DNA from 4 places in the Propionivibrio pelophilus DSM 12018 genome. Region 2 is predicted to be linked to each of the others. Evidence: predicted binding sites of a transcription regulator. Region 2 holds the regulator's gene; each other region holds the start of a gene.

Region 1 (4,212 bases), on a different contig from region 2:
AGCGTGATGCGATTACTGAGAGGCGCCTCTTTGACCGGATCGATACCATCGCCGGAAAACGCCAGCGTCGTATCTCCGTGGCTGATCAGGCCGCTGAAGGCCAGACGCGGCGTCAGCGAAACGACACCGGGAATGGCCGAAATCTGTTGCAGCTCCGAAGAATCCGCGGGCAAGAGAAAAGCATACGGATCAGCAATGCCACGCTCATAGTAGCCGGGACGAACGATCTGGACGTGCCCGAGTTGCGAATGGATCGTTGCCTCCCGGCCATCGGCGAGAATCCAGGCGATAAATCCACCGGCCAGCAGGAACGCAACGACACCGGCCGCGACCGTCAGCAAGGCCACAGCGCTTCGCCGGGCATTCCGGTGCAGATTGCGCATCGCCAACTGGAGATCACGAGAAAGACTCTGCATGATTTGCGGCTATCTGAATTAACGTTTACTGTGAGCTTGATAAGTTTAGTCCGTCGAACCGGATTCCGTAAGCGTTCCGGTGCTGCTAATTCGGAGTTAACCATGCAAGCGTTCGACTATGATGCCGCATTCTCGCGCAACATTGGCTGGGTGACCGAGGCCGAACAGGCTCGTCTGCGGAATGCACGGGTGGCCATTGGCGGACTTGGTGGAGTTGGGGGCGTACACCTCCTGACACTCGCTCGCCTGGGGATAGGAAAATTCTCGATCGCCGATTTCGACGCTTTCGACCTGGTCAATTTCAATCGACAGGTCGGTGCGACGATGTGCAGCGTCGGGCACCCGAAACTCGATGTCCTCGCTGAAATGGCCAAAGACATCAACCCGGAAATCGAATTGCGCTGTTTTCCCCAAGGCATTCGGCGGGACACGCTCGACGATTTTCTGGAGGACGCCGAGGTTTACGTCGATGGTCTGGACTTCTTTGCGTTCGACGCACGACAAATGACATTTGCCGCATGCCAGGAAAGAAAAATCCCGGCCGTCACCGCTGCACCACTGGGTATGGGAACCGCACAGTTGGTCTTCGGCCCCGGCGGAATGTCTTTCGAAGACTACTTCGGCCTCAAGGACTGCGCCGATGAACTGGAAATGGCGATCCGCTTCCTGGTCGGCTTGTCCCCAGCCATGCTGCAGCGCGGCTATGTCGCCGACATGAGCCGGATCGATCTCGCCAACCGCAAGGGCCCGTCCAGCATAGCGGCCTGCCAGTTATGCGCCGGAGTGGCCGCCGTCGAAACGCTCAAGCTCCTGCTGAGACGCCGTGGTGTCCACCTGGCGCCCTGGGGCAGCCAGTTCGACGCCTACCGGCAGCGATTTACCCGCACATGGCGCCCGGGCGGTCACCGCAACCCCTTGCAGATTCTGATGAGGACGCTGGTCAAGGCCCAATTGGCCCGATCGGGCCAGTGAATCTACGGTTTCCGGACCAGGATGTTGTAACAATTCCCGGACACCGCCTCGGACACCATCGCAAATCCGGCATCCAGAAATCGCTGGCGGATGTCAGATTGCTCGTACGGCGTATAAAGGATGCCTTTTTTAATCCCCCAGCGGTTGATGCGCTCCGCGATGTTTCTCAGCGGCCAGCCACCGCGCGGGTAAAGCAGGACATTGGCCGCCAGCGTCCCGTCAGTCTTCAGCACCCGATAAATATCCCGCAACGCCCCATCGACGTCGGGAAAGCAATGAACCGAATTGGCGATATTCGCGGTATCGAACGAATCATCCCCGAACGGCAATGCCGCCGCATCGGCATGGCGCAACTCGATTTCCGGATGCTTGCGGAAACGATGGCGCGCCCCGGCCAGCATCGACTCAGCGTAGTCCACGCCGACAATATGAACGGGAGGCAGCTTTTTCCACCGCCGCCAGCGCAGAATCAGCTCAAGAAGCGTCCCCGTGCCACAGGCCACCTCGAGATGATCCGGGCCATAGTTCGGCCCGAAAAAACGTAATTGTGATCCCAGTGTGCTGTTGTATGCGAAGGTGAGAATGAAAAAGCCTCGGACGTCGTACCACCACGGATCCGACTTGTAGGCTTCAGCAATCTCGTCCCGGGACTTCCCTGAAGGCATCTGTCCTGTTTCCAATTCCGTATTCCTCCCTTTGTCCATGATAGACAGTCAACGTAGTTGAATACAAAGCCCTGACACCTTGCCTCATCAATCGGAAGAAGGATATCAGTCACGCGTCAGCGGAATGTCGAAAAACTTTACAAACCAACACCAAGAGATATGACTTAGATAATAAACAAAACAAGTTTCAACGAGTTATAACTTTCGGCACTAAAAATGCTTATAAATCGGTGCAGAAAGTCCTTTGCTGACAAAGCAAGAAACGAAGGAGTATGGCCATGAGAAAACTTGCACATGCATTGATCGCGAGCACAATGTTCGGAATGATTCCTGGCCAGGCGGCAGCAGAGTTGTATCTCTACTCCCCCCCAAGCCTGGACATCATGAACAATCAGGCTTGCTTGGCGGAAGGAGATTTCGTCAGTTGTTCGACGACCTTCCTTAACTATCTGGCTAGCATCAGTCCAACTAACACGTCGGAACCAGCAGGTTACGTGGTCGATGCGAACCAGGGCGCACTGAAATCAATGGTCGTGGTAGGTACTGGTGCGGGCGGCCAGATTCCTATCAATACGGATTTCAGTACGCAGATCGACCAAGCGTACGAAGTTCCCAATAATGGGAATTTTGATAGCGCAACTGCAGCCGAACCGATCAACGGCCCGACTGACGGTGACTCGACCAAAGCGTGGGACATGACGATCCAATCGCTGATCGATGCACTTACCATTGGCGACACACGTTACAACATGCTGATCGGTTACGATTTCAATGAAACCGGCGGCACTGGACAAGCCACCCAGATCTGGTCCATGGTGACGCTACGCGATGTCGACGGGAGCCTTGCCCCGCTCAATTTCGAACTCACGCTGAACGACGGGCGCACCCCCGGTGATTTGCAGATTCCTGCTTCTCATGTCTACGATTTCACGACCACCAAGACCTTCGACGGAATCACCCCGACGGCCATTAACTACTACACAGACATGACCTACATCGCCGGCGACATCTGCGTCCTGCCGGATGGCACGTTTATGCCGCTTATCGGCGGAGCAACGACCTGCCCAGACGGCTACACGCACATTTCGAACAACCTGGGTACCAACGGGGCCGAATGGATTTCCTATATCCCGGAACTTGACGAAAACCTCGAGTATTACATGAGCCTCGGTTACGACGTACTGTCCGCGCAAGTCAAGATCGGTTGCTTCGTTACCGAAGGACCTCTTGCCACGGCGTGCAACGACGGTGGCTACGACGACATCTTCATCATGGCGGCCGATGTAAGACAAGACGTTCCGGAACCGGCAACCCTGTTGCTGGTTGGCCTTCCACTCCTTGGCCTCGGAATGATCCGTCGCCGGAAGTCCTGAATCGGTTCTCTGGCACAACACTCAAACGGCGACTTCGGTCGCCGTTTTTTTGTAGCTCGATTTTCTCACCCCACAAATAGTCGACACGTTCCGCAATGCTTCCGACGAGTCTCGGCGAGATCACAAAAGAGAAATATAGGACGTGCTGATTTATTGAAGATTTGTCATTCCGGCGAAGGCCGGAATCCAGAAAATTCAACGAACTGGACCCCGGCCTTCGCCGGGGTGACGAATATTTCAGCGTTTCCTTAAGTAAACGCTGAACAAATAGCGTTTTCGTAGATTGCTTGATCAGCGAGCACAATTGGTCGGGGCAAGAGGAGTGTTTCCGCAGCTTTTTCAACGTTTATGGGGCTTTCCTAAACAGAATTGGAGATATTCGCGGTATCGAAGGAACAATCGCAGAACGGCCACGCCACCTCATCTGCGAGACGCAGTTCCGTATGCATCCGATAGCGATACCGTGCCCCAGTCGCCACGCCAGGATCAACGCGGGGAGCTCTTCACGTGCCACACGCTACCGTACCTTGAAGCGCCAAGAACATCTTTCAACAAGCAGAGCCATTGTCGAGATACTTTACACAGCAAAACAAAAAACAAAGCAAAAAACAACACCAATCCTTTATATTCATAAAGTTACGACGTATGGCACACCACTTGCATTAGTTAGGGTGAGGCCAAAATGGCTGGATAATGTTCTTATCGAAAGGAGAACTGTTATGAAAAAAACTTTGCTTTCCCTGGCCGTCACATCGGTTTTGGGTCTTGCAAGTGCCTCAGCTTCGG
Region 2 (4,212 bases):
CTGGCAGCGTAAATTCGGCGCGGACATGCCTCCCGTTGATGCGTCCGAACGCGCGCGCCAGGCTAATTTCATGGTGCGCCGCGGATTCTCCGGGGATATCATTCGCCGTTTGTTGCGTGGTGATTACGAAGGCGATCAATAAGAGATGTCCGAAAACAATCTGATGTCCGAAAACAACTTGGGCGAAAGCAGCAAGCTATCCACGCGTAACCTCAAGAAACGCTACAAGAAGCGGACCGTCGTCGAGGATGTCTCGCTCGAAGTGCGTAGCGGTGAGGTCGTCGGATTGCTGGGGCCGAATGGTGCGGGGAAAACGACCTGTTTCTACATGGTGGTTGGTCTCGTGGCCTGCGATGGAGGCGATGTTTATCTGAATGATAGAAAGATTACCCACTTGCCCATCCACCAGCGTGCCAAGCTCGGGGTGTCCTATCTTCCCCAGGAAGCCTCGGTGTTCCGCAAGCTGACGGTCGTCGAGAACATCAAGGCGGTGCTTGAACTACGCAAGCTGCCACGTGAAGAAGTCGAACATCGCGCCGAGCAGTTGCTGGAAGAGCTTCATATCAGCCATATCCGCAACAGCTCGGCGGCCTCGCTGTCCGGCGGCGAGCGGCGGCGGGTGGAAATCGCGCGGGCGTTGTCTACCGATCCGCGCTTCATTCTGCTCGACGAGCCGTTTGCCGGGGTCGACCCGATCGCCGTGTTGGATATCCAGAAAATCATCCGCTTCCTCAAGGAACGCAACATCGGCGTGCTGATCACCGACCATAACGTGCGCGAGACGCTTGGGATTTGCGATCACGCCTATATCCTCAACGAGGGCGGGGTGCTGGCGGCTGGCCGGCCAGATGAAATCATTTATAATGAAAACGTACGTAAGGTCTATCTTGGCGAGAATTTCCGCCTGTGATCTCGCCTCTGATACCGGCTCGACCGTTTCGTCAAAAAATTGTCTGTAATAGCGGTGTGCCGAGCATGCAGTTTCTTGCCGCCCTGTTCCCAACATGAAGCCATCTCTCCAGCTCAAGCTAACGCAGCACCTGGCGCTGACGCCGCAACTCCAGCAATCGATCAAGTTGCTGCAGCTGTCGACGCTTGAGCTTGAACAGGAACTCGAGAAGTATCTGCAGGAAAATCCCCTACTCGAGCGCGAGGACGAAAACTATTCCGCGGCTCCCCCGGAGTCCGGTCAAGATGCTGCAAGCGAGGACAGGAAGGCTGAAGAACCGGAAACGCCGAGCATGCCCGATTCGAAAGATGAGGATAGCTGGCTTGGTGATGCGGCGGAAGGAAATTACGCCAGCACGTCGGGATCTTTCGATGACGACGACGGTGACTATCAGGACGTTCAGGCCGCGACCACTTCCCTGCGTGAGCACCTCTCCTGGCAACTGGGCCTGATGAACTTGCCTGCGCGCGACCGCACGCTTGTTCAATGCCTGATCGACGCGCTGGACGATGATGGCTATCTGACCCAGTCGCTGGACGAATTGGTTGAAGCTCTGCCACCTGAGCTCGAGATCGAGCCGGAAGAGTTGCAGATTGCGTTGAAACACCTCCAGAACTTCGACCCGACGGGCGTAGGCGCGAGAAGTGCGCAAGAATGCCTGGTGCTGCAACTGAATGCGCTCCCCGTGGACGAGACGCAGCGCTTGGCTCTGGCAATCGTACGCAATCATCTCGACCTCCTTGCCGGACGGGATTTCGCCCGGCTCAGGAAGCTCACGGAGTGCGATGATGACCAGCTGCGTGAAGCGCAGTTCCTGATACGCAGCCTCAATCCTCGTCCCGGGGCTAGCTACGCCGCGCCCGATGCGCGCTATATCACCCCGGATGTGGTCGTGCGCAAGGTTCGTGGCCAATGGACGGTCAACATCAATTCGGATGCCTATCCGCGCTTGCGCATCAACAGCCTGTATGCCCAGATCCTCTCGCGGCAGCGTGGCTCGGGGTTGTCGGGGCAATTACAGGAGGCCCGCTGGCTGATCAAGAATGTTCAGCAGCGCTTTGACACGATTCTGCGCGTGGCGCAGTCCATCGTCGACCGTCAGCGCCAGTTTTTCGATCATGGCGAAGTTGCCATGCGGCCGCTGGTGCTCAGGGAAATCGCCGAGACACTCGGTTTGCACGAGTCGACGGTATCCCGGGTGACAACGCAAAAATACATGGCGACGCCGCGTGGCATCTTCGAACTGAAGTATTTCTTCGGCAGTCATGTGGCGACGGAAGCGGGGGGGGCGTGCTCGGCGACGGCCATTCGCGCACTGATAAAGCAACTGGTCGGTGCGGAAGATGCAAAAAAGCCGCTTTCGGACAGCCAGATCGCCGACCTTCTCGGGCAGCAGGGGATTGTTGTTGCCCGGCGGACGATCGCCAAATACAGGGAATCGCTGAATATTCCCCCCGTTAAACTGCGCAAGACGATCTAGCGAGGCCGCTGTTCTGTGTCTGACGATGACATGCTACCCTTACCCCTGTCTCTCTCGCGCAAATTGGCGAGAGGGGTTTAGAAAGTCGCTCTGGCGGCTATCCTCTTGAAAGGAGCTACACCATGAACCTGCAAATCAGTGGACACCATCTCGAAATTACCCCGGCGTTGCGTGACTACGTTACCGGCAAGCTCGAGCGGGTTACACGTCATTTCGATCATGTTATCGATGTGAGCGTGATCTTGTCGGTGGAAAAGCTGAAGCAGAAAGCCGAGGTTACGGTGCATCTGGCCGGCAAGGACATCTACGTCGAGTCGATCGATGAGGATCTTTACGCTGCCATTGACATTCTGGCCGACAAGCTGGACCGTCAGGTTCAGAAGTATAAGCAGAAGTTGCAGGACCATCATCGTGGCGAGAAGTTGAGCCAGCAAAGCGTCGTCGAATAACGTTACCCTTGTCAGGCGGATTTGGTCGTTGAGGCGGCCAAATCCGCCTTTTATTGTTTTCCCCTAGCCCTTCCGTTTTTTCTCGGGCGCGTCGACAGCATTACCATGAGCCAGATCAGCCAGTTACTTCCCCTCGAAAACATCGTTCTGGATTTGGAGGCGAGCAGCAAGAAGCGTGTTTTCGAACACGCGGGGCTTGTTTTTGAAAATAATCAGGGTATTGCCCGCAGCGCGGTGTTCGATAGCCTCTTTTCGCGCGAGAAACTCGGGTCGACTGGCCTCGGGCGGGGCATCGCTATTCCGCATGGACGTATCAAGGGCCTGAAGGAAGCCTGTGGGGCGTTTATTCGGCTGGTCTCGCCGATCCCCTTCGACTCGCCGGACGGTGAGCCTGTTTCGTTGTTGTTTGTGTTGCTCGTTCCCGAACAAGCAACCGAGCAGCATCTGCAGATCCTTTCCGAGCTGGCCGAGCGCTTTTCCGATCGTTCCTGCCGAGAAGCCTTGTCCTCGGCCGCGGATGCGGAAGCGGTACGGCAGACATTCGCTACCTGAAGGTGCCAAGAATGCTATCCATCCGCAAATTGAGCATTACCCAGCTTTATCAGGATCACCTGGAAAAACTGAAACTGACCTGGGTCGCCGCCGTGGGGGTCGAGCGCCATGTCGAGCTCAAGGACATGGAAACCTATGGGCCGGACGTTGTCGGCCACCTCAATCTGATTTATAGCCACCGCGTGCAGGTTATCGGCAAAGCCGAGCAGAACTGGGCAGGGCGTGCCGGCATGGATCGCTGGCACCGGCAGATCGACGATTTGATGGCGTGTGAACCGCCGGCCTTGATCATCGCTGACGATCTCGAGCCGATGCCAGGTTTGCCTGAGATCTGCGAAAAAACCGGGACGCCTTTGTTCAAGAGCCCGAAGGCCTGCTCCGCGGTCATCGATCTGCTGCATATCTACCTGGCCCGTCGATTTGCCGATACCGTTTCTGCGCACGGCGTGTTCATGGATGTTTTCGGGATGGGGGTGCTGATTACCGGCGAGTCCGGAATCGGAAAGAGTGAATTGGCCCTGGAGCTGGTTTCGCGTGGACACGGCCTCGTTGCCGACGATGTTGTTGAACTTGCGCGCACGGCTCCGACAACGATCGAAGGTCGCTGCCCCGGAATGCTCAAGGACTATCTGGAAGTGCGTGGCCTCGGCTTGCTCAACATCCGCACGATCTTCGGGGAAACCGCAGCCCGGCGCAAAATGAAGCTCAAACTGATCGTGCATTTGCAGAGAAACGTACCGGGCGAGGACTTCCCGAGATTGCCGCTTGATTCCCAGTCGCAG
Region 3 (4,212 bases), on a different contig from region 2:
TACTGTGCCAGATCGAAGACGTTGTCGACGCTACTCGGGGCGGCCAGTTGTGGCTTGATCGTAGTGACATCGAAGGACAGTTCCTCGGCGTATTTGAAATCCGGATCGGTCGTGACGATCTCAAAGTCAGCGTTAACCTTGGCATCCACGTACGCCATCGTGATTTCGTCGGGCTGGATGTAGCAAGTCTTCGCGCCCATCTCGGTCGTCATGTTGCACAGCGCCATGCGCTCGGACATGCTGAACTGTTTGAGTACCGGCCCGGTGAATTCGATGGCCTTGTAGACGCCGTAATCGGCGCCCAGCTTGCCGATGATGTGCAGGATCACGTCCTTGGCATAGACGCCGTGCTGTACTGTGCCTTCGAGATTGATGCGGATGATTTCCGGCACGCGGAACCACAGTTTGCCGGTGGCCATGATGATTGCCAGATCTGTCGCACCCACGCCCGTACCGAAGGCACCGAAGGCCCCGTGCGTCGTCGTGTGCGAATCGGTGACGACCAGCAGTTGCCCGGGATACGCCAACCCCTTGTCGGCCAGGACCTGATGGCAAACCCCCTGATCGATGTCCATCAGCAGATCGATGCCCTGCTCCCAACAGAACTCGCGGAACTGTTTCTGGTTCGCCGCCTGCATGATCGACGAGGCCGGGGCGTAGTGATCGAGGAAGACGATCAGTTTTTTCGGATCGTAAACCCGCGTGCCGCCGATTTCGTGAAACGAGCGAATCGTTTGCAGATAGAGGTCGTTGACACCCGCGAGATCGACCTCGCAGTTGACGATTTCGCCGGTAACCACCTTGTCCTTGCCAGCGGCCCGAGACATGATTTTTTCAATTGCGTGCATTGCTTGCTCCTTGATTGCGTTACGTCTTACAGCATGAACATTTGAGCCAGCCAGGTGGCAAACAACCCACCCAGCGCCATCGGCAAACCGCTGATGCTCAACGTCTTCAGGCCCATGTTCATGTCGTACTCGTTCATCTTGGTGAATACCCAGAAGAAACTGTCATTGACATGGCAGATCAGGCGGGCACCCGCACCGGTGGCCAGGAAGATCAAAATCGGATCCATATTCAGTTGTGCGGCCATCGGAGCGCAGAGCGTAGCCGCGGTAATGACCGCGACCGTGCCAGAACCCTGAATGGCTTTGAGCAGGCCGGAAATAACGAACGGAATCAGGATGAACGGCAGGCCGCTCTGCGCCACGTAGTCCGCAACGGCATTCCCCGCCCCCGAGATCTTCAGGATCGCGCCAAGCGAACCACCGGCCGCGGTGATGAAGATGATCTGGCCGGACTCGGTTAGCGCCGCATCCATGATCTTCAGGACCTTTTCCTTGCCGATTCGCTTGCCGAGCATGACGATGGCCAATACCGTGCCGAGTGCCAGAGCGACGTTGGCATCGCCGATGAAAGCGAAGATCTGCGCCACCGGGTGCTTCTTGCCAAGGAGCATCGAACTCGTCGTATTGAGCAGGATCAGCACCATCGGGAACAGCAATGGAAACAGCGACGGCATCGTGCCCGGCATATCCTTCTCGCTGGTGACATCGGCCGGCGTATCCGTGCTGGTCGCGTGGTACTGATAGGCTTCCGGGTGCTTTCTGGCCACGTAGAACATCGCCCAGGCCCAGCCGAACAGCGTCATGAAGATCGCGGCGAACGAGCCATAGGCAATCGCACGGCCGATATCGATCTTCAGCAATCCGGCAACGGCCAATGGCCCGGGCGTCGGCGGAACGTAAACGTGTGTCGCCAAAAGACCCGCCGCCAGCGAGACCGCCAGCGCGGAAAACGCCACGCCGCTCTTGTTGGAAATCGCCTTGGCGAGCGGGGAAAGGATGACGTATCCGACGTCGCTGAACACCGGAATCGAGATCAGGTAACCGGCGATGGACATGGCGAACGGCGACTTCTTCTGCCCGAGCATCCGGACGCAATCGACCGCCAGCCGACGCGCCCCGCCGGAATCTTCCAGATACTTTCCGAGCATCACGCCGAAGATGATGATGATGCCAATGCTGCTCAGGGTTTTCCCGAACCCTTCGGTAATTCCCTTGACGACGGCAACGCCTTCCATGCCGGACAAAAGACCGATGGTTACCGCGCCGACAAGCAGTGCCACAAAGGCACTGATGCGCAGCTTGATCGCGAGAAACAGTAGAACGACGAGGCCAATTCCAAAGGCCATTATGGATGACATATAACCCTCCTTGTGTGATGGAAAAATCCGACAGTTGCTTAGCAATGACCATGCCAAACAAAAAACACACATATAAACAGCATGTTACAAGCAATCATCCGAGATGCCGAAGAGCTAATGTTCCATATCGTTTCACACACGTACCATAAAGTTTCAATCATGCAATAATTCAGCGCCCCCACCCAACATAAGCTCATCGCAAAGAGAATCTTCAATGACGAAAATTACATTTCTTGCCCCGGCAGAACGCCTTCTTGACGAGGCACGCTGTGCTCTTGAAGGCAACGACAAGGATATTGATTTTTCTGTCGGGCTACTGAGCGAGGGAGTCCGCGTTGTTTCATCGCTCGTTTCACGAGGCACCGAGATCGTCATCAGTCGAGGCGGAACCGCCTCAGCGATTCGCGATTCAGGACAGGACGCAATCGTTGTCGACATCCCTGTTACCGGGTTCGACATTATTCGGGCTATCGAAAAGGCAAAATGCCATGGAACCCACATCGCCGCCGTGGCGTTCCCGGCGATGATCAGGGGAATCGAAAGTCTGATTTCCGCTTTGGGAATTGACCTGAGACTTTATCCCCTGGAGTCCGAGCATGAAGTCGAAGATCAGGTCAAGCAGGCGCTTAGTGACGGGGCCGATGTCGTTGTCGGTGGCTATGTCACGCTCCTTGCCACGCAAAAATTCGGCTATCCGGCCGAATTGATCGAGAGCGGCCGTGAGGGAATCATCCAGGCCGTCGCGGAGGCGCGGCGAATCGCCCATGCGCGAAACATCGAAAAGGCGAAAGCGGAAGTGTTCCGCGCCGTGCTCGACTACTCCTACGACGGAATTCTCTCCGTCGATCAAACAACCCGAATCTCCGTCTTCAACCCCGTTGCCGAGCGGATCACCGGTTTGCGCAGCAGCGAGGTAATGGGACGAAAAATTGCCGACGTATGGCCGACTCTGCGCATCCAGAACGTCATCGCGACCGGCCAGGAGGATCTCGGCCAGATCCTCAGCATCAACGACACGGACGTGCTGTGCAACACGGTGCCCATCCTCGTCAACGAGCAGTGCGTCGGCGTCATCGTCACCTTTCAGGACGTCGCGCAAATCCAGAAGGTGGAAGCCCAGGTTCGCCAACGCATTTACGCGACTGGGCACGTTGCCCGTTTCACCTTCGCCGACATCGTGACCCGGAACGAAGATGTCCGGCGCACGATCGAAATCGCCAAGGATTACTCGTTGGCCGATTCGTCGATCCTGATCATTGGAGAAACCGGTTGCGGCAAGGAGTTGTTCGCGCAAAGCTGCCATAGCTACAGCCGATGCAAAGACGGGCCGTTTGTGGCCATCAACTGCGCAGCTTTGCCCGGCCAGATTCTGGAAAGCGAGCTATTCGGTTACGTGGGTGGCGCGTTCACCGGCGCCAGCCAGAAAGGAAAGCCGGGCGTGTTCGAGATGGCGCACGGTGGCACCCTATTTCTCGACGAGATTGGCGAAATCGAATTCACGACACAAGGAAAGCTGCTCCGCGTCCTGCAGGAAAAAAAGGTCATGCGCCTCGGTAGCGACAAGCTGATTCCAATCGACGTCCGCGTCATCGCCGCCACCAACAAGAACCTTAAAAAACTCGTCGACCAGAACGCATTTCGCGCCGACCTGTACTATCGTCTGAACGTACTTCAACTTCGCCTCCAACCCCTGCGTTCTCGCAAACAGGACATCGGCGCACTCGCAGAAGCATTTCTTCAGGAGCACGCGACCGACCGGCGAAAGAGGTTGTCGCCGAGTGCGGTGAATGCTCTGGAGAGTTACGACTGGCCTGGGAACATCAGAGAGCTGAGAAATATCGTCCAGCGCCTGATGGTCTCGTGCAAGCAGCAAAGCATCAGCGCCGACGCGGTCAAACTGGCGCTGGCAGATCTGGAGGAGCCGGTTGAGTACGCACCGGAGACATTGGCTGGCTATGACGAAATCGCCGAGATCAGAAACGCCCTGGCCAAAGCCAGAGGAAAAT
Region 4 (4,212 bases), on a different contig from region 2:
CGCGCCCCGGCAGGATGCTCACCCGCTCGCTCACGCCGAGCGTCGCGGCCAGCCGCCGGAACGGCGCCGGATCGTCCTGGCCGATGACGATCAGCCGGGTGCGCTGCCGCAGCGCGTCCGGCAGTCCCGCCAGCGCCTTCAGGCTGCGATCAAGCCCCTTGGTCTTGAACCCCGAACCGACTTGCAGAAGCAGCAGGTCATCGTCGCCCAGCCCGAATTCCTTGCGGAAAGCGGCGCGAATTTCCGCCGCATTGGCCGGCGCCCGCCGGTCGCGCGCGATTCCCGGCGGCAAGAGGTGGAAACGCTGCGGCGGCGTGCCGTAGTGCTTCTCGAAGAACGGCTGCTGCACCTGCGAGATCATCAGGATCTCGGTCGTGCTCTCCGGCGCAAAGACGGCGCGCTCGTAGGCGGCGAAATGGCGGTAACGGGCGGAGAGCCGGTAGAGTGGATTGCGCAGCGTGCGCGCCTTCTCCTCGTAACACGGATCGGCGGCGAAATAGACATCGAGGCCGGGCATCTTGTTGAAACCGACCACGCGATCGGCCGGCCGCCGCTCGAGGTCGCGGAAAACCCAGTCGGTGAAGCGAGCATTGCGCCGGACGTTGCTGAACGCGCTCACCGGCACGACGACGACCTCGAACCCGGGAGGAATTTCGCCCTCCCAGCCCATCGTATAAACGCGGATCGCGTGCCCGCGCGCCTGACAGGCCAGCGCGATGCGCAGAAAGTCGCGCTGCAGGCCGCCGAACGGAAAGTACTTGTAGAGACAGAAGGCGAGTTGCATCAGCGATTCTCCGGAGGCGGCTCGACGCCGCGCGGACGTTTGTAGCGGTTGTAGCTCCACAGATACTGCGCCGGGCACTGCATGATCAGGCGTTCGATCTCGTGATTGATCCGCTGCGCACGCTCCTCGGTCGTCCCGGTGATCGGTTGCGACGGCGCCTGCAGGTGAAAATGGTAACCCGCGCCGCCCGGCAGGCGCTCGGCCCAGACCATGATCACCGCCGCGTGGGTTTCGGTCAGCCGCGCCGCCAGCGTCATCGTGTAGGCCGGCTTGCCAAAGAAGTCGAGCCAGCGCCCCTCGCCCATCTTCGGTGCCTGGTCCGGCAGCATGCCGACCGCCTCGCCCTTTTTCAGCGCCTTGATCAGCGAACGCACGCCGGCCAGATCGGCCGCCGCGATACGCAACTGCCCGCGCGCGCGCCTCTCCTCGATCATCGCCTGCAGCCAGCGCTGCTTCGGCGGGCGGTAGAGCACGGTGATCGGGGCATGCGTCGACAGGTACTGTGCGGTCACTTCGAAGCAACCGAGATGCGGGGTGAGATAGAGGATGCCCCTGCCGTCGCGCATCGCCGCCTCGGCCAGCTCCCAGCCGGACACTTTCACAACACGCCCGACGACTTCCTCCAACGGGCGCAACCAGATTTTCGGCAGCTCCAGCGACTGCCGCCCGGCCTCGGCGACGGCCGCCGCCCGCACGCGGCGTTCGCCCGCCTCGCCGAGCGCCAGCTGCATGTTCTCGCGCAGGTGCCGCCGATAGGTCGGGGAAAACAGCCAGGACAGCCAGCCGGCGACGGCGCCCAGGCGATGCAGCCAAAGGAGCGGCAGATGACTGAGCAGACGAAAGACGAACGCCACGAATAACCCTGTTGATAACGGGTTTGACCCCGGATTTCCGAAAAACTACAATTATCCCATTCGCCGAGTTAATCAGGACAACTTGCAGGGCGAAAAGCATCGTCAGATGCTGCAAATACTGCTAAAGCGTCGTCTGCTCGAACCCCGGAGTCGACTTCGCTGTCGTACCGGGGTTTTTCATTGGAGCACATGTCACATGTCCAGAGAGTATCTCTTTACCTCCGAGTCGGTTGGCGAAGGCCATCCCGACAAGGTCGCCGACCAGATTTCCGATTCCGTCCTCGACGCCATCCTGGCTGAAGACCCGACGGGCCGCGTCGCCTGCGAGACGCTGGTATCCACCGGCCTCGTCGTGATTTCCGGCGAAATCACCACCAAGGCGCACATCAACTACCGCGAGATCGCCCAGGAAGCCGTGCGCCGCATCGGCTACAACGATTCCGAAATCGGCTTCGACTACAAGAGCTGCGCCGTGCTCGCGGCGATCAACCGCCAGTCGCCGGACATCGCCCAGGGCGTCAATGAAGGCCAGGGCATCGACCTCGACCAGGGCGCCGGCGACCAGGGCCTGATGTTCGGCTACGCCTGCCGCGAAACGCCGACACTGATGCCGTTCCCGATCTACTATGCGCACCGCCTCATGCAGCGCCAGGCCGAGGTACGCAAGGACGGCCGCCTGCCGTGGCTGCGCCCGGACGCCAAAAGCCAGCTCTCGGTGCACTACGTCGACGGCAAGCCGGTAGCCATCGACACCGTCGTCGTCTCCACGCAACACAACCCGGACATTTCGCACGCCCAGCTCTCCGAGGCGGTGATCGAGGAAATCATCAAGCCGGTCCTGCCGAAGGACATGCTGACCGACAAGACCCGCTTCCTGATCAACCCGACCGGCCGCTTCGTCGTCGGCGGCCCGCACGGTGACTGCGGCCTGACCGGGCGCAAGATCATCGTCGACACCTACGGTGGCACCGCTCGTCACGGCGGCGGAGCCTTCTCGGGCAAGGACCCGTCCAAGGTCGACCGCTCGGCGGCCTACGCCGCGCGCTACGTGGCGAAAAACGTCGTCGCCGCCGGCCTCGCCGACCGTTGCGAAGTGCAGATCGCCTACGCCATCGGTGTCGCCAAGCCCGTGTCGCTGATGGTCGAAACCTTCGGCACCGGCAAGATCGCCGACGAAAAGATCGCCGAACTGGTTGGCCAGCACTTCGACCTGCGCCCGAAGGGCATCATCCAGACGCTTGACCTGCTTCGGCCGATCTACACCAAGACCGCCGCCTACGGCCACTTCGGTCGCGAGGAGCCGGAATTCACCTGGGAAGCGATCGACAAGGCCCCCGCGTTGCGCGCCGACGCCGGTCTGTAATTTCCCTGCGCAAGCCGGAAAGCCGACGACGCCGTTCGTCGGCTTTTTTGTATCTTTCAGGCGCATGGCGGCCAGGAAGAATTTCTGATAAAACTTCGACCTGCGCCCTCCATCCTCGCCCAAAATGCTCAAGAGAATCAGTGTCAAGCAACTCACCGTCGGGATGTTCCTCAAGGAATTCTGCGGCTCCTGGATGGAACACCCGTTCTGGCGCAATTCCTTCGTGATTACCGACCCGAAGGACATCGAGCGCATCCGGGCGAGCAGCATCCAGGAAGTGTGGATCGACTGCGCGAAAGGCATCGACGTTGCCCCGGATGAATCGGCGATTTCCGAGGCCGAGTCGGAGGCGCAGGTTGACGCCGAGCTGCACAAGGCCGCCGAAGCGCAACGTGAAATAGCACCGACGTCGACCAAGGAGGAACTGGCCCGCGCCGCCAGGATCTGCGCCCAGGCCCGGCGCGCGGTCACCTCGATGTTCCAGGAAGCGCGGATGGGCAAAGCCATCGACGCCGGCAACGCAAAAAAGCTTGTCGAGGAAATCTCCGATTCGGTGACGCGCAACCCCGGCGCCCTGATCAGCCTCGCCCGCCTGAAAACCGCCGACGACTACACCTACATGCATTCGGTCGCCGTCTGCGCGCTGATGATCGCCCTGGGCCGTCAACTCAAGCTCGACGAGGATCTGGTCAGCAAGCTCGGCATCGCCGGCCTGCTGCACGATCTGGGCAAGGCGATGATGCCTATGGAGGTGCTCAACAAGCCGGGCAAGCTCACCGACGACGAATTCCGGATCATGAAGAACCATCCGGCGGAAGGCTACAAGCTGCTGCAGGAAAGCCACGACATCGACGACATCACCTTCGACGTGGTCCTGCATCATCACGAAAAGACCGACGGCTCGGGCTACCCGAAGGGGCTCAAGAACAAGGAAATTAGCCTGTACGCCAAGATGGGCGCCGTCTGCGACGTCTACGACGCGATCACCTCCAACCGCCCCTACAAGGCCGGCTGGGACCCTGCCGAGTCGCTGCGCAAGATGGCCGAGTGGGCCGGCCACTTCGATCCGACAGTGTTCCAGGCCTTCGTCAAGAGCCTCGGCATCTACCCGATCGGCTCGCTGGTCCGGCTCAACTCCGGCCGTCTGGGCCTCGTCATCGAACAGTCGGCCAGGTCGTTGCTGACGCCGCGGATCAAGGTATTTTTCTCGA

The links. The regulator sigma-54, encoded in region 2, starts transcription at its own class of promoters, with help from an activator protein. The targets are predictions, from matches to a motif close to TGGCACGCTTNCTGCTNA.
Region 1: a site for sigma-54 is predicted at 2,259-2,276, ahead of BO74_RS08005 (PEP-CTERM sorting domain-containing protein). Genes of this name have one in related genera too.
Region 3: a site for sigma-54 is predicted at 2,245-2,262, ahead of BO74_RS12690 (GntP family permease). Genes of this name have one in related genera too.
Region 4: a site for sigma-54 is predicted at 1,746-1,763, ahead of metK (methionine adenosyltransferase). Genes of this name have one in related genera too.

What each region holds. Positions count from the first base shown of each region.
Region 1 covers NZ_JCANUT010000013.1:56,554-60,765, reverse strand. The annotation lists gene BO74_RS08020 (ABC transporter permease) at 1-416, opposite strand, end outside; gene BO74_RS08015 (ThiF family adenylyltransferase) at 519-1,388, shown strand; gene BO74_RS08010 (class I SAM-dependent methyltransferase) at 1,391-2,068, opposite strand; gene BO74_RS08005 (PEP-CTERM sorting domain-containing protein) at 2,332-3,426, shown strand; gene pepA (flocculation-associated PEP-CTERM protein PepA) at 3,954-4,212, shown strand, end outside.
Region 2 covers NZ_JCANUT010000022.1:32,406-36,617, reverse strand. The annotation lists gene recX (recombination regulator RecX) at 1-142, shown strand, start outside; gene lptB (LPS export ABC transporter ATP-binding protein) at 164-910, shown strand; gene BO74_RS10885 (RNA polymerase factor sigma-54) at 1,005-2,429, shown strand; gene hpf (ribosome hibernation-promoting factor, HPF/YfiA family) at 2,552-2,878, shown strand; gene ptsN (PTS IIA-like nitrogen regulatory protein PtsN) at 2,984-3,430, shown strand; gene hprK (HPr(Ser) kinase/phosphatase) at 3,451-4,212, shown strand, end outside.
Region 3 covers NZ_JCANUT010000030.1:2,765-6,976, forward strand. The annotation lists gene BO74_RS12685 (3-isopropylmalate dehydratase large subunit) at 1-848, opposite strand, end outside; gene BO74_RS12690 (GntP family permease) at 875-2,206, opposite strand; gene BO74_RS12695 (sigma 54-interacting transcriptional regulator) at 2,421-4,212, shown strand, end outside.
Region 4 covers NZ_JCANUT010000005.1:3,646-7,857, reverse strand. The annotation lists gene BO74_RS04035 (glycosyltransferase family 4 protein) at 1-784, opposite strand, end outside; gene BO74_RS04030 (lysophospholipid acyltransferase family protein) at 784-1,638, opposite strand; gene metK (methionine adenosyltransferase) at 1,835-3,001, shown strand; gene BO74_RS04020 (HD-GYP domain-containing protein) at 3,126-4,212, shown strand, end outside.